3 regions of the Streptomyces sp. NPDC032745 genome follow, and region 3 is predicted to be linked to each of the others. Evidence: riboswitches for the same ligand, from Rfam matches in the RefSeq annotation. Region 3 holds a riboswitch; each other region holds the start of a gene.
What was found. A riboswitch is a leader RNA that binds a small molecule or an ion and turns the genes downstream of it on or off. The one in region 3 is predicted to bind cobalamin.
Positions count from the first base shown of each region.

Region 1: it holds a riboswitch for cobalamin, as region 3 does, so the genes downstream of both, metE (5-methyltetrahydropteroyltriglutamate--homocysteine S-methyltransferase) here and ACZ5WG_RS27450 (cobalamin biosynthesis protein) in region 3, are expected to answer to the same signal.
Region 2: it holds a riboswitch for cobalamin, as region 3 does, so the genes downstream of both, ACZ5WG_RS03165 (energy-coupling factor ABC transporter permease) here and ACZ5WG_RS27450 (cobalamin biosynthesis protein) in region 3, are expected to answer to the same signal.

Region 1 covers NZ_JBVING010000023.1:57,331-60,593, reverse strand. The annotation lists gene ACZ5WG_RS38215 (3-hydroxybutyrate dehydrogenase) at 1-584, shown strand, start outside; gene ACZ5WG_RS38210 (HAD family acid phosphatase) at 700-1,371, shown strand; cobalamin riboswitch at 1,516-1,745, shown strand; gene metE (5-methyltetrahydropteroyltriglutamate--homocysteine S-methyltransferase) at 1,935-3,263, shown strand, end outside.
Region 2 covers NZ_JBVING010000001.1:714,357-717,619, reverse strand. The annotation lists gene ACZ5WG_RS03170 (AfsR/SARP family transcriptional regulator) at 1-919, shown strand, start outside; cobalamin riboswitch at 1,022-1,216, shown strand; gene ACZ5WG_RS03165 (energy-coupling factor ABC transporter permease) at 1,246-1,941, shown strand; gene ACZ5WG_RS03160 (energy-coupling factor ABC transporter substrate-binding protein) at 1,941-2,309, shown strand; gene cbiQ (cobalt ECF transporter T component CbiQ) at 2,313-3,062, shown strand; gene ACZ5WG_RS03150 (ATP-binding cassette domain-containing protein) at 3,059-3,263, shown strand, end outside.
Region 3 covers NZ_JBVING010000011.1:236,303-239,565, reverse strand. The annotation lists gene ACZ5WG_RS27460 (inorganic phosphate transporter) at 149-1,429, shown strand; gene ACZ5WG_RS27455 (hypothetical protein) at 1,458-1,679, shown strand; cobalamin riboswitch at 1,794-1,944, shown strand; gene ACZ5WG_RS27450 (cobalamin biosynthesis protein) at 1,984-2,943, shown strand; gene ACZ5WG_RS27445 (cobyric acid synthase) at 2,955-3,263, shown strand, end outside.

The sequences.
Region 1 (3,263 bases), on a different contig from region 3:
ACGTGGTCGACCTCACCGACCCGGCCGCGGTCGAGGGGCTCCCCACCGCCGTGGACATCCTGGTCAACAGCGCCGGTCTGCAACACGTCGCCCCCATCACGGACTTCCCGGCCGAGCGCTTCGCCCGGATCCAGGCGGTGATGGTCACCGCGCCGTTCCTGCTGCTACGCCACGTGCTGCCGCACATGTACGCGGCCGGCTGGGGCCGCGTGGTCAACATCTCCAGCGTCCACGGGCTGCGCGCCAGCGCCTACAAGTCCGCCTACGTCGCCGCCAAGCACGGCCTGGAGGGGCTCAACAAGGTCACCGCGCTCGAGAGCGCCCCGTACGGCGTGACCAGCAACTGCATCAGCCCCGGCTACGTGCGCACACCCCTGGTCGAGGCCCAGATCGAGCAGCAGGCCGCCGCGCACGGCATCGGCCCCGGCGACGTGCTGTCCGAGGTGCTGCTCACCCGGTCCGCGCTCAAGCGGCTGATCGAGCCCGAGGAGGTCGCCGCGGCCGCGCTGTGGCTCTGCGGGCCCCATTCCGGCTACCTCACCGGAACCTCCCTCGCCCTCGACGGAGGCTGGACCGCGACGTGAAGCGGGACGTCCACCAAAAATTAACTACCGGTCAGTAGACAAGGAGGAGCACCATGCGGATTCTGGCCCCGTACATGTCATTTCAGCCAATGAAGCCCATGAGGAGCGCCCCCACATGCGCAGCACCCGCGCCCGCATCCGCACGCTCGGAACCGCCACCGGCACGGCCGCAGCCACCGCCGTCCTGATGCTGGCCCCCGCCGCCTCCGCCCAGGCCGCCCCGGCCCCCGTCCCGGCCCCGGCCGCGGCGACGGCCTCCGCGCCCGGCGGCAACGCGCTCATCCGCGGAATCGATTACGGCAAGTGGAAGCGCGACGTCGCCGCCGTCATGGCCACGGCCCGCCCGTACGTCGAGCAGCGCATCGCCCAGTCCCCCGCCGGCGAGAAGCCCGCGATCGTCCTCGACATCGACAACTCCTCGCTGGAGACGGACTTCCACTGGTTCTGGACCTTCCCGACCCCGGCGATCTCCGAGGTCCGAGAGCTGACCCGGTACGCCGACGAGCACGGTGTCGCCATCATCTTCGTCACCGCCCGCCCGGGGATCATCCACTCCCTCACCGAGCACAACCTCAAGGCGGTCGGCTACCCCGTCTCGGACCTTTACGTCCGGGACCTGCCCGACCTCTTCGGCGAGGTGAGCGCCTACAAGACGGCCAAGCGCGCCGAGATCGAGGCCCGCGGCTACACGATCATCGCCAACATCGGCAACAACAACAGCGATCTGGTCGGCGGCCACGCAGAGCGCACCTTCAAGCTCCCGGACTACGACGGCAAGCTCTCCTAGTCGCCTTTCGGCCCCGCCGCCGCAGCCCCCGCTGCCGGCCGCCTGCGTACGGAGGCGGCCGGCAGCGGCGCATCGCAGCGGCGGGGCGTCTCATTCGGATGTCCGCATGGTGATCACACCTGTCCGCCGCCCTGCGGCTGCCCTTAGGCTGACTCCGCAGCTGGTTCGCCCCGTCAGCCAGGCGGGATGCGTCGCAAGAGGGAACCCGGTGGGAATCCGGGACTGCCCCGCAGCGGTGAGCGGGAACGACCGCCGTCATACGCACTGGGCCCGGCCGGGTCTGGGAAGCGACGGCCAGTAGGAGTCTCGTACGGCGTTCCGTACGACGAGACGTGCCCGCGAGTCCGAAGACCTGCCCGTTGCCCGCACGCGACCGTTCGCGTGCGGTGATCCCGGTGACCTCGTGGGCGGGTCGGCGTGCACAGCAGGCGGATACTGACCGCGCGTACCTCGGTGTACGCGGCGACAACGGCAGTCCGTCCGGTTCGTCACCCCTTCGCCCCGGTTCCGTTCCCGGGATCCGTCGCAAGACGCGCACACGCATGCTCGCGAAGGAGAGTCACGTGACAACCGAGTCCGCTGCCACGGCCGTACGGGCCACCGTGTACGGATATCCCCGCCAGGGGCCGAACCGGGAACTGAAGAAGGCCGTCGAGGGCTACTGGAACGGCCGCGTCGGCGCCGACGCCCTCCGGGAAACCGCCCGCGAACTGCGCCGGAGCGCCTGGCGGCAGCTGTCCGATGCCGGTATCCACGAGGTCCCGACCGGCGACTTCTCGTTCTACGACCACGTACTGGACACCAGTGTCATGGTCGGCGCCGTCCCCGCCCGCCACCGCGCCGCCGTCGAGGCCGACCCTCTGGACGGGTACTTCGCGATGGCCCGCGGCACGCAGGACGTGGCTCCGCTGGAGATGACCAAGTGGTTCGACACCAACTACCACTTCCTCGTCCCGGAGTTGGGGCCGGACACCGTCTTCACCGCCGACCCCGCCAAGCAGGTGGCGGAACTGCGCGAGGCCCTTGCGCTCGGGCACCGCGCCCGGCCCGTCCTGCTGGGACCGGTCACCTACCTGCTGCTGGCCAAGCCCGCCCCCGGCGTCGCGGACGACTTCGTGCCGCTCACCCTGCTGGACCGGCTGCTGCCCGTGTACGCCCAGGTGCTGGCCGAGCTGCGCGCGGCCGGCGCCGAGTGGGTGCAGCTCGACGAGCCCGCCCTGGTCCAGGACCGCACCCCCGCCGAACTGAACGTCGCCACCCGCACCTACCGGGAGCTCGGCGCCCTGACGCAGCGCCCGAAGCTGCTCGTCGCCTCGTACTTCGACCGGCTGGGCGAGGCCCTGCCCGTCCTCGCCAAGGCCCCCGTCGAAGGCCTCGCGCTCGACTTCACCGGAGCCGCAGCCGCGAACCTGGCGGACCTCGCCGCGGTGGGCGGGCTGCCGGGCAAGCGCCTCGTCGCCGGCGTGGTCGACGGCCGCAACATCTGGATCAACGACCTCCAGAAGTCGCTGACCACCCTGGGCACCCTGCTCGGCCTCGCCGGCCGGGTCGACGTCGCGGCGTCCTGCTCGCTGCTGCACGTCCCGCTGGACGCCGGCGTCGAGCGTGACATCGACCTGCAGATCCGCCGCTGGCTGGCCTTCGCCCGGCAGAAGACCGCCGAGATCGCCACCCTCGCCCGCGGTCTCGGCCAGGGACCCGCCGCGATCACGGCCGAACTCGCCGCCAACCGCGCCGACCTGGCCTCCCGTACGAACTCCCCGCTCACCCGCGACCCCGCGGTACGCGCCCGTACCGCGGCGATCGGCGAAGCCGATGCCCGACGTGCCCAGCCGTACGCCGAACGCGCCGCCGCCCAGCGCGCCCTCCTGGGCCTGCCGCTGCTGCCGACC
Region 2 (3,263 bases), on a different contig from region 3:
TCCGCACGCCTGCCGGGAGCTCGCGGCGGCCGGGGAGTACGTGTTCGACCTGCGCAGCGACCTGGCCGGCTGGCAGGCGGTCCAGGAGGCGGGGCTCGCGGCGGCCAGGGCCGCGGGCGACCGCCCCGGCGAGGCGGTGATGCTGGTCGGTCTCGGGCGGCTGCGGGCCTGCCGGGTGGGGGTCGCCCCGCCGGAGTCAGGGGGAGGGTGGGGACCGGCCCGGGCCATGCTGGAGGCCGGCGAGGCGCTGTTCCGGGAGCTCGGGGACGCGCACGGGGCGGCGTACGCGGGCTGGGTGCTCTCGTACCTGGACCGGGTCCAGGGCCGCAACGACGAGGCGCTGCGCCGCTGCCGCCGCGGGGTGGCCGTCTTCGAGGCGGCCGGCGACCGCTACGGCCAGGCTCATTCCCTGCGCGGCATCGGCCAGGTGCTCCTCGCGCGCGGCGAGACCGGGCGCGCCCTGGAGCTGCTGCAGGAGGCCCTGGCCGTGGCGGAGCTCGGTGGCGCGGCCTGGCCCCGGATGTGCATGCTGCGCTGGGTCGCGGACGCCCAGCGGATGCTGGGCCGGCCGGCCGAGGCGGAGGCCGGTTTCCGGGAGATCCTCGCCTTCACGGTCGGCTCCGGGGACCTGGCCGGGCAGAGCGCGGCGCGGATCGGGCTGGGCCGGATCGCCCTGGAGCGCGGGGACACGGCGCAGGCGCTGCGCCAGCTGCGGGCGGCGGACGAGCTGGGCCGCCGCTCGGGGCAGAGCCTGGTGCGGGCCCTGGCGGTGCCGCCGCTGGCCCGGGCGCTGCTGGCGTCGGGGGATGCGGCGGCGGCCCGCGGCCTGCTGGAGGAGGCCCTCGCCGGCTGTCGCCGGATGAACGCCCGGCCGCTGCTGGCGCAGTTGGAGTCCGCGCTGGCCGACGTACCGGCGTAACGGACCACCGGTGCACGGCGGCGCCACCGGGCCGCAGCCGTTCGGGCCGCCCGTCCGGGCCGCGCCCCTTCGGGCCGGGTTGGTACCGGTCCGTCCGTCCGACTAGGGTCAGCGGGCCTTGGTGTACGGGAAACCGGTGGGAAACCGGTGCGGCCCTCGCCACTGTGAACGGGAAGTCCGGCTCCACTCCTTCGGGAAGCCACTGGGCGGCGCGGGAGGATCCGCATCGCCCGGGAAGGCGGAGTCAGGGCATCAGCACCCGTGAGCCAGGAGACCGGCCGGGGCGCGTTGTCCATCCACGAGGTGCTGGAGAGGTCTCCCCACTCATGCATATAGCCGAGGGGTTCCTGCCCCCTTTGCACGCGGTCGCCTGGGGCGCCGCGTCCGCTCCCTTCGTCGTCCACGGTGTCCGCGCCCTCACCCGCGAGGTGAAGGCCAACCCGGAGAGCACGCTGCTGCTCGGGGCGTCCGGAGCGTTCACTTTCGTCCTGTCCGCGCTGAAGATCCCGTCGGTGACGGGCAGTTGCTCGCACCCCACCGGTACCGGGCTCGGCGCGATCCTGTTCCGGCCGCCGATCATGGCGGTGCTCGGCACGATCACCCTGCTGTTCCAGGCGCTGCTGCTGGCGCACGGCGGACTGACCACCCTCGGCGCGAACGTCTTCTCGATGGCGATCGCCGGGCCCTGGGCGGGTTACGGGGTCTACCTGCTGCTGAAGCGCTTCGACGTCCCGCTGATGGTGACCGTCTTCTTCGGCGCCTTCTTCGCCGACCTGGTCACCTACTGCGTGACCTCCGTTCAGCTGGCGCTGGCCTTCCCGGACCCGGGCAGCGGGTTCCCTGGGGCGCTGGCGAAGTTCGGGGGCATCTTCGCGGTCACCCAGATCCCGCTCGCGGTGAGCGAGGGCCTGCTGACGGTGCTCGTGATGCGGCTGCTGATGCAGTCGAGCAAGTCGGACCTGGTCCGGCTGGGCGTCGCGAAGCTGACCGGCGGCAGCGAGCGGAAGGCGACGGCGGTCTGATGGCGATGAACCGGAACGCGAAGATCAACGGCCTGCTGCTGCTCCTGGTGGCGGCGCTGGCCGTACTGCCGCTCGCGCTGGGGCTGGGCGAGGGCAAGGAGGAGCCGTTCACGGGCGCCGATGCGCAGGCGGAGGCGGCGATCACCGAGCTGAAGCCGGACTACGAGCCGTGGTTCTCGCCGCTGTACGAACCCCCCTCCGGGGAGGTGGAGTCGGCGCTGTTCGCCCTCCAGGCGGCGCTCGGCGCGGGCGTGCTCGCGTACTACTTCGGCGTCCGCAAGGGCCGTCGGCAGGGCGCGGCCGCGGCGGCCGCCACGGCGTCGGACACCGCTGACGCCCCGTCGGACACCACCGCCACGGGGTCGTAGCCGGTGCTGCCGATCGACGTGGCCGCGCACAGCAGCCGCTGGCGCGGCCGCCATCCGCTCGAAAAGGCCCTGCTGGGGCTGGGGCTGACGGTCACCGCCGTATGCCTGCCGCCCTGGCCCGGCGGGCCGCTGGTCGCCGCGGCGACGCTGGCCGTGCTGCTCGGCCCGGCCGGTGTGGCCGGGCGCCAGCTGTGGCGGGCCTTCCGGATCCCGCTGGGCTTCTGCGTCACCGGCGCGCTGCCGCTGCTGGTCGCCGTCGGCGGGCCGGCCGGGCTCGTCTCGCTCGCGCCCGACGGACCCCGGCATGCCGCGGAGCTGCTGCTGCGGACCTCGGCGGCCTCCCTCGGGGTGCTGCTGTTCGCCTTCACGACGCCCGTCTCGGACGTCCTGCCCCGGCTGGTCCGGGCCGGGGTCCCGGCGCCGGTGGTGGACGTGGCCCTGGTCATGTACCGCATCGGCTTCCTGCTGCTGGACTCGATGGCCCAGGTCCGGCGCGCCCAGGCGGCCCGCCTGGGGCAGTCGGGCCGGGCCGCGGTGTGGCGTTCGCTGGCCGGGCTCGCCGCGACCTCGTTCGTGCGGGCCTTCGACCGCGCGGCGCGGCTCCAGGTGGGCCTGGCCGGGCGCGGCTACGACGGCGCCCTGCGGGTCCTCGTACCCGAGGCGGCCCTGTCGTGGCGCTTCCTGGCGGCGTCGGGGGCCCTCCTGGCGGCCCTGATCACCCTGACTCTCACCCTGAAGGGGACGTACCTTTGAACCCGTTGGTGGAACTGGCCGGAGCCGGCTACGCGTACGAGGACGGCCCGGCGGTCCTGTCCGACGTGGACTTCGCCATCGCGGAGGGCCGGGCGCTGGTCCTGCTGGGCCGCAACGGCAGCGGCAAGACCACGCTGATGCGGCTGCTGAGCGGGGGCCTGCGGCCCGGCTCGGGGGCGCTGCGCCTGGACGGGACGGCGG
Region 3 (3,263 bases):
TTAATCGCGGTATCAGCGGCAAAATCAGGACGAAGGTCCCGATGGCACGACGGGCCAGTACACCGCTCCGCCCGCGTCAGTTCATCTTCCGTTCACTCAGGTTGCCTACGGTCGCCGAGCCACTGACGTCAAACAGAAGCCTGGGTAAATGGAGCACATAACGCTTCTCCTCGGGATCGTGATCATCACCGCTCTCGTGTTCGACTTCACGAACGGTTTCCACGACACGGCCAACGCGATGGCCACCACCATCTCGACCGGCGCCCTCAAGCCCAAGACGGCGGTGGCCATGTCCGCCGTGCTCAACCTCGTCGGCGCTTTCATGTCCGTGGAGGTCGCCAAGACGATCTCCAAGGGCCTGGTCAACGAGGAGGGCATCCAGCCAGAAGTGATCTTCGCCGCCCTGGTCGGCGCGATCCTCTGGAATCTCGTCACCTGGCTGGTCGGACTCCCCTCCAGCTCCTCCCACGCACTGATGGGCGGCCTGGTCGGCGCGGCCGTCGCCTCCGCCGGCCTCGGCGCCGTCAACGGCGGCACGCTCGTCAGCAAGGTGCTGCTCCCCGCGGTCGCCGCGCCGATCGTGGCCGGTGTGGCCTCGATGCTGGCCGCCAAGGTCACGTACAAGCTCGGCGGCAAGGTCGGCGGCAAGACCGCCACCAAGGGCTACCGCGCCGGGCAGATCGCCTCGGCCGGTCTCGTCTCCCTCGCGCACGGCACCAACGACGCGCAGAAGACGATGGGCATCATCACCCTGGCGCTCATCGCCGGCGGCGCCCTGGACTCCGGCGCCAACCCGCCGGTCTGGGTCATCGTCTCCGCCGGCATGGCCATCGCCCTGGGCACCTCCCTGGGCGGCTGGCGCATCATCCGCACCATGGGCAGCGGCCTGACCGACCTCCAGCCGCAGCAGGGCTTCGCCGCCCAGACCTCGGCCGCGAGCGTCATCCTGGCCTCCTCCACCCTCGGCTTCTCCCTCTCCACCACCCACGCGTGCTCCGGCGCCGTCATGGGTGCGGGTCTGGGCCGCAAGGGCGGCGTGGTCCGCTGGTCCACCGCCACCCGCATGTTCATCGCGTGGGGCCTGACCCTGCCGGCCGCGGCCGTCGTCGCCTCCGGTGCCGAGCTGGTCATGCGCACCGGTGACGTCGGCGTCGCCGCCGTCGCGCTCTTCCTGGTCGCCTCCTGCGTCGCCATCTGGGTCATCTCCCGCCGCCAGGTCGTCGACCACAGCAACGTCAACGACGCACAGCCGGCCGCGGCCGAGGAGCCGGGTGTCGTGACCACGGCCATGGCCGCCGTCGCCGTCCCGCCGACCGTGGCCGCCGAGGCCGCCGCCGGTACGACCGCCGCGGTCACGGACGACGCGCTGAAGGCCACCATCCCGGCGGCCGCCCCGACCACGCCGGCGGCCCCCGCCGCCGCGGTCTGACCCCGAGAACGACAGAGGAATCCGCAGTATGAAGATCGACTGGGCAGCACTCGGCTCCGTCTTCGGGGTCAGCCTCTCCGCCACCGTCGCGCTCGTGGCCCTGTTCACCCTGGGCCTGGTGGGCCTCTCCAAGCACGAGACCGCCACCGAGCAGGGCGGCACCGCCACCCTGGCCCGCAGCGGCGCGTACGCCTGCTTCGCGCTCGTCGCGGCGGCCGTGGCGTACGGCATCTACCTGATCGTCAGCTGACCGATTCGGGCACGGCGCACGAAAGCTCCCTCCGGGCTTCCCGGGGGGAGCTTTCCCGTACCTGCGGCCCGGGGTGGTGACCCGCCCCGCCGCAGGTCAACGGCGAGTTGACGGGCCTTCGCGGTGCGTGGTGGACTGCCCGAGCCAATACGGCGGCATGGAGAGGAAGTCCGGTGCGAATCCGGCGCGGTCCCGCCACTGTCACCGGGGAGCACGCGGCACGTGCGCCCCGGGAGCCAGGAACTCCCACCGCCGGACACGTCGAACCAGGGCGCGGACCCTGAGTGAGGACATACCTGCCACCATGCGTGCCGATCGCGTCTTCGCGTACGGCGCCACGGCGGGCCTGATCGGCGACCGGATCCTCGGTGATCCGCGCCGAGGGCACCCCGTGGCCGCCTTCGGACGAGCAGCCGCCGCCGTCGAAGGCGCCCTGTGGCGCGACGACCGCGCCCGGGGCCTCCTCCACACCCTCGTGTGCGCCGGGGGCGCGGCCGCCGTCGGCGCGCTGAGCGCCCGCGCCGTGCGCTCCCGGCCCGCGGCCGTCCGTATCGCCCTGACCGCAGCGGCCACCTGGGCCGTCGTCGGCGGAACCTCCCTGGGCCGTGAGGCCCGCGCCATCGGCGGCGCGCTCGCCGCCGGGGACGCCGAGGTGGCCCGGGAGCGGCTGCCGCACCTGTGCGGGCGCGACCCGCAGGCCCTGGACGAGCAGCAGATGGCCCGCGCCGTCGTGGAGTCGGTCGCCGAGAACACCTCCGACGCGGTGGTCGGGGCCCTGGTGTGGGGCGCCGCCGCCGGTGTCCCAGGGCTGCTGGCCTTCCGCGCCGTGAACACCCTGGACGCGATGGTGGGGCACAAGTCGCCGCGCTACCTGCGCTACGGCTGGGCCTCGGCCCGGCTCGACGACCTCGCGGGCTGGCCGGGCGCCCGGCTGACCGCCCTGGCCGCCGTACTGGCCGGACCCGACCGGCGGGGAGCCGTACGGGCCTGGCGTGCGGACGCCGCCAAGCACCCGAGCCCGAACGCCGGCCCGGTGGAGGCCTCGTTCGCCGGGGCGCTCGGCGTACGGCTGGGGGGCACCCTGGCGTACGCGGGGCGGGTCGAGCACCGGGCCGTGCTGAACGGCGGGGCGGGGCGGCCGGTGCAGGTCGCGGACATCGAACGGGCGGTGCGGCTGTCACGCCAGGTGACGTGGCTGGCGCTGGGGACGTGTGTGGCACTGCGCTGTGCGGTGTCACGTGTTGCTGGGAGGGGACGCCCGTGAGCGGCGGAAAGCTGGGCGGGGGACTCCTCGTCGCCGGTACGACATCGGACGCGGGCAAGAGCGTGGTCACGGCGGGCATCTGCCGCTGGCTGGCCCGGCAGGGCGTGAAGGTGGCGCCGTTCAAGGCGCAGAACATGTCGCTGAACTCGTTCGTGACGCGCGAGGGCGCCGAAATCGGGCGGGCGCAGGCGATGCAGGCGCAGGCGGCGTGCGTGGAGCCGACGGCGCTGATGAACCCGGTGCTGCTCAAGCCCGGCAGCGACCGCAGCAGCCAGGTGGTGCTGCTGGGCAAGCCGGTGGGCGAGATGAGCGCCCGGGGC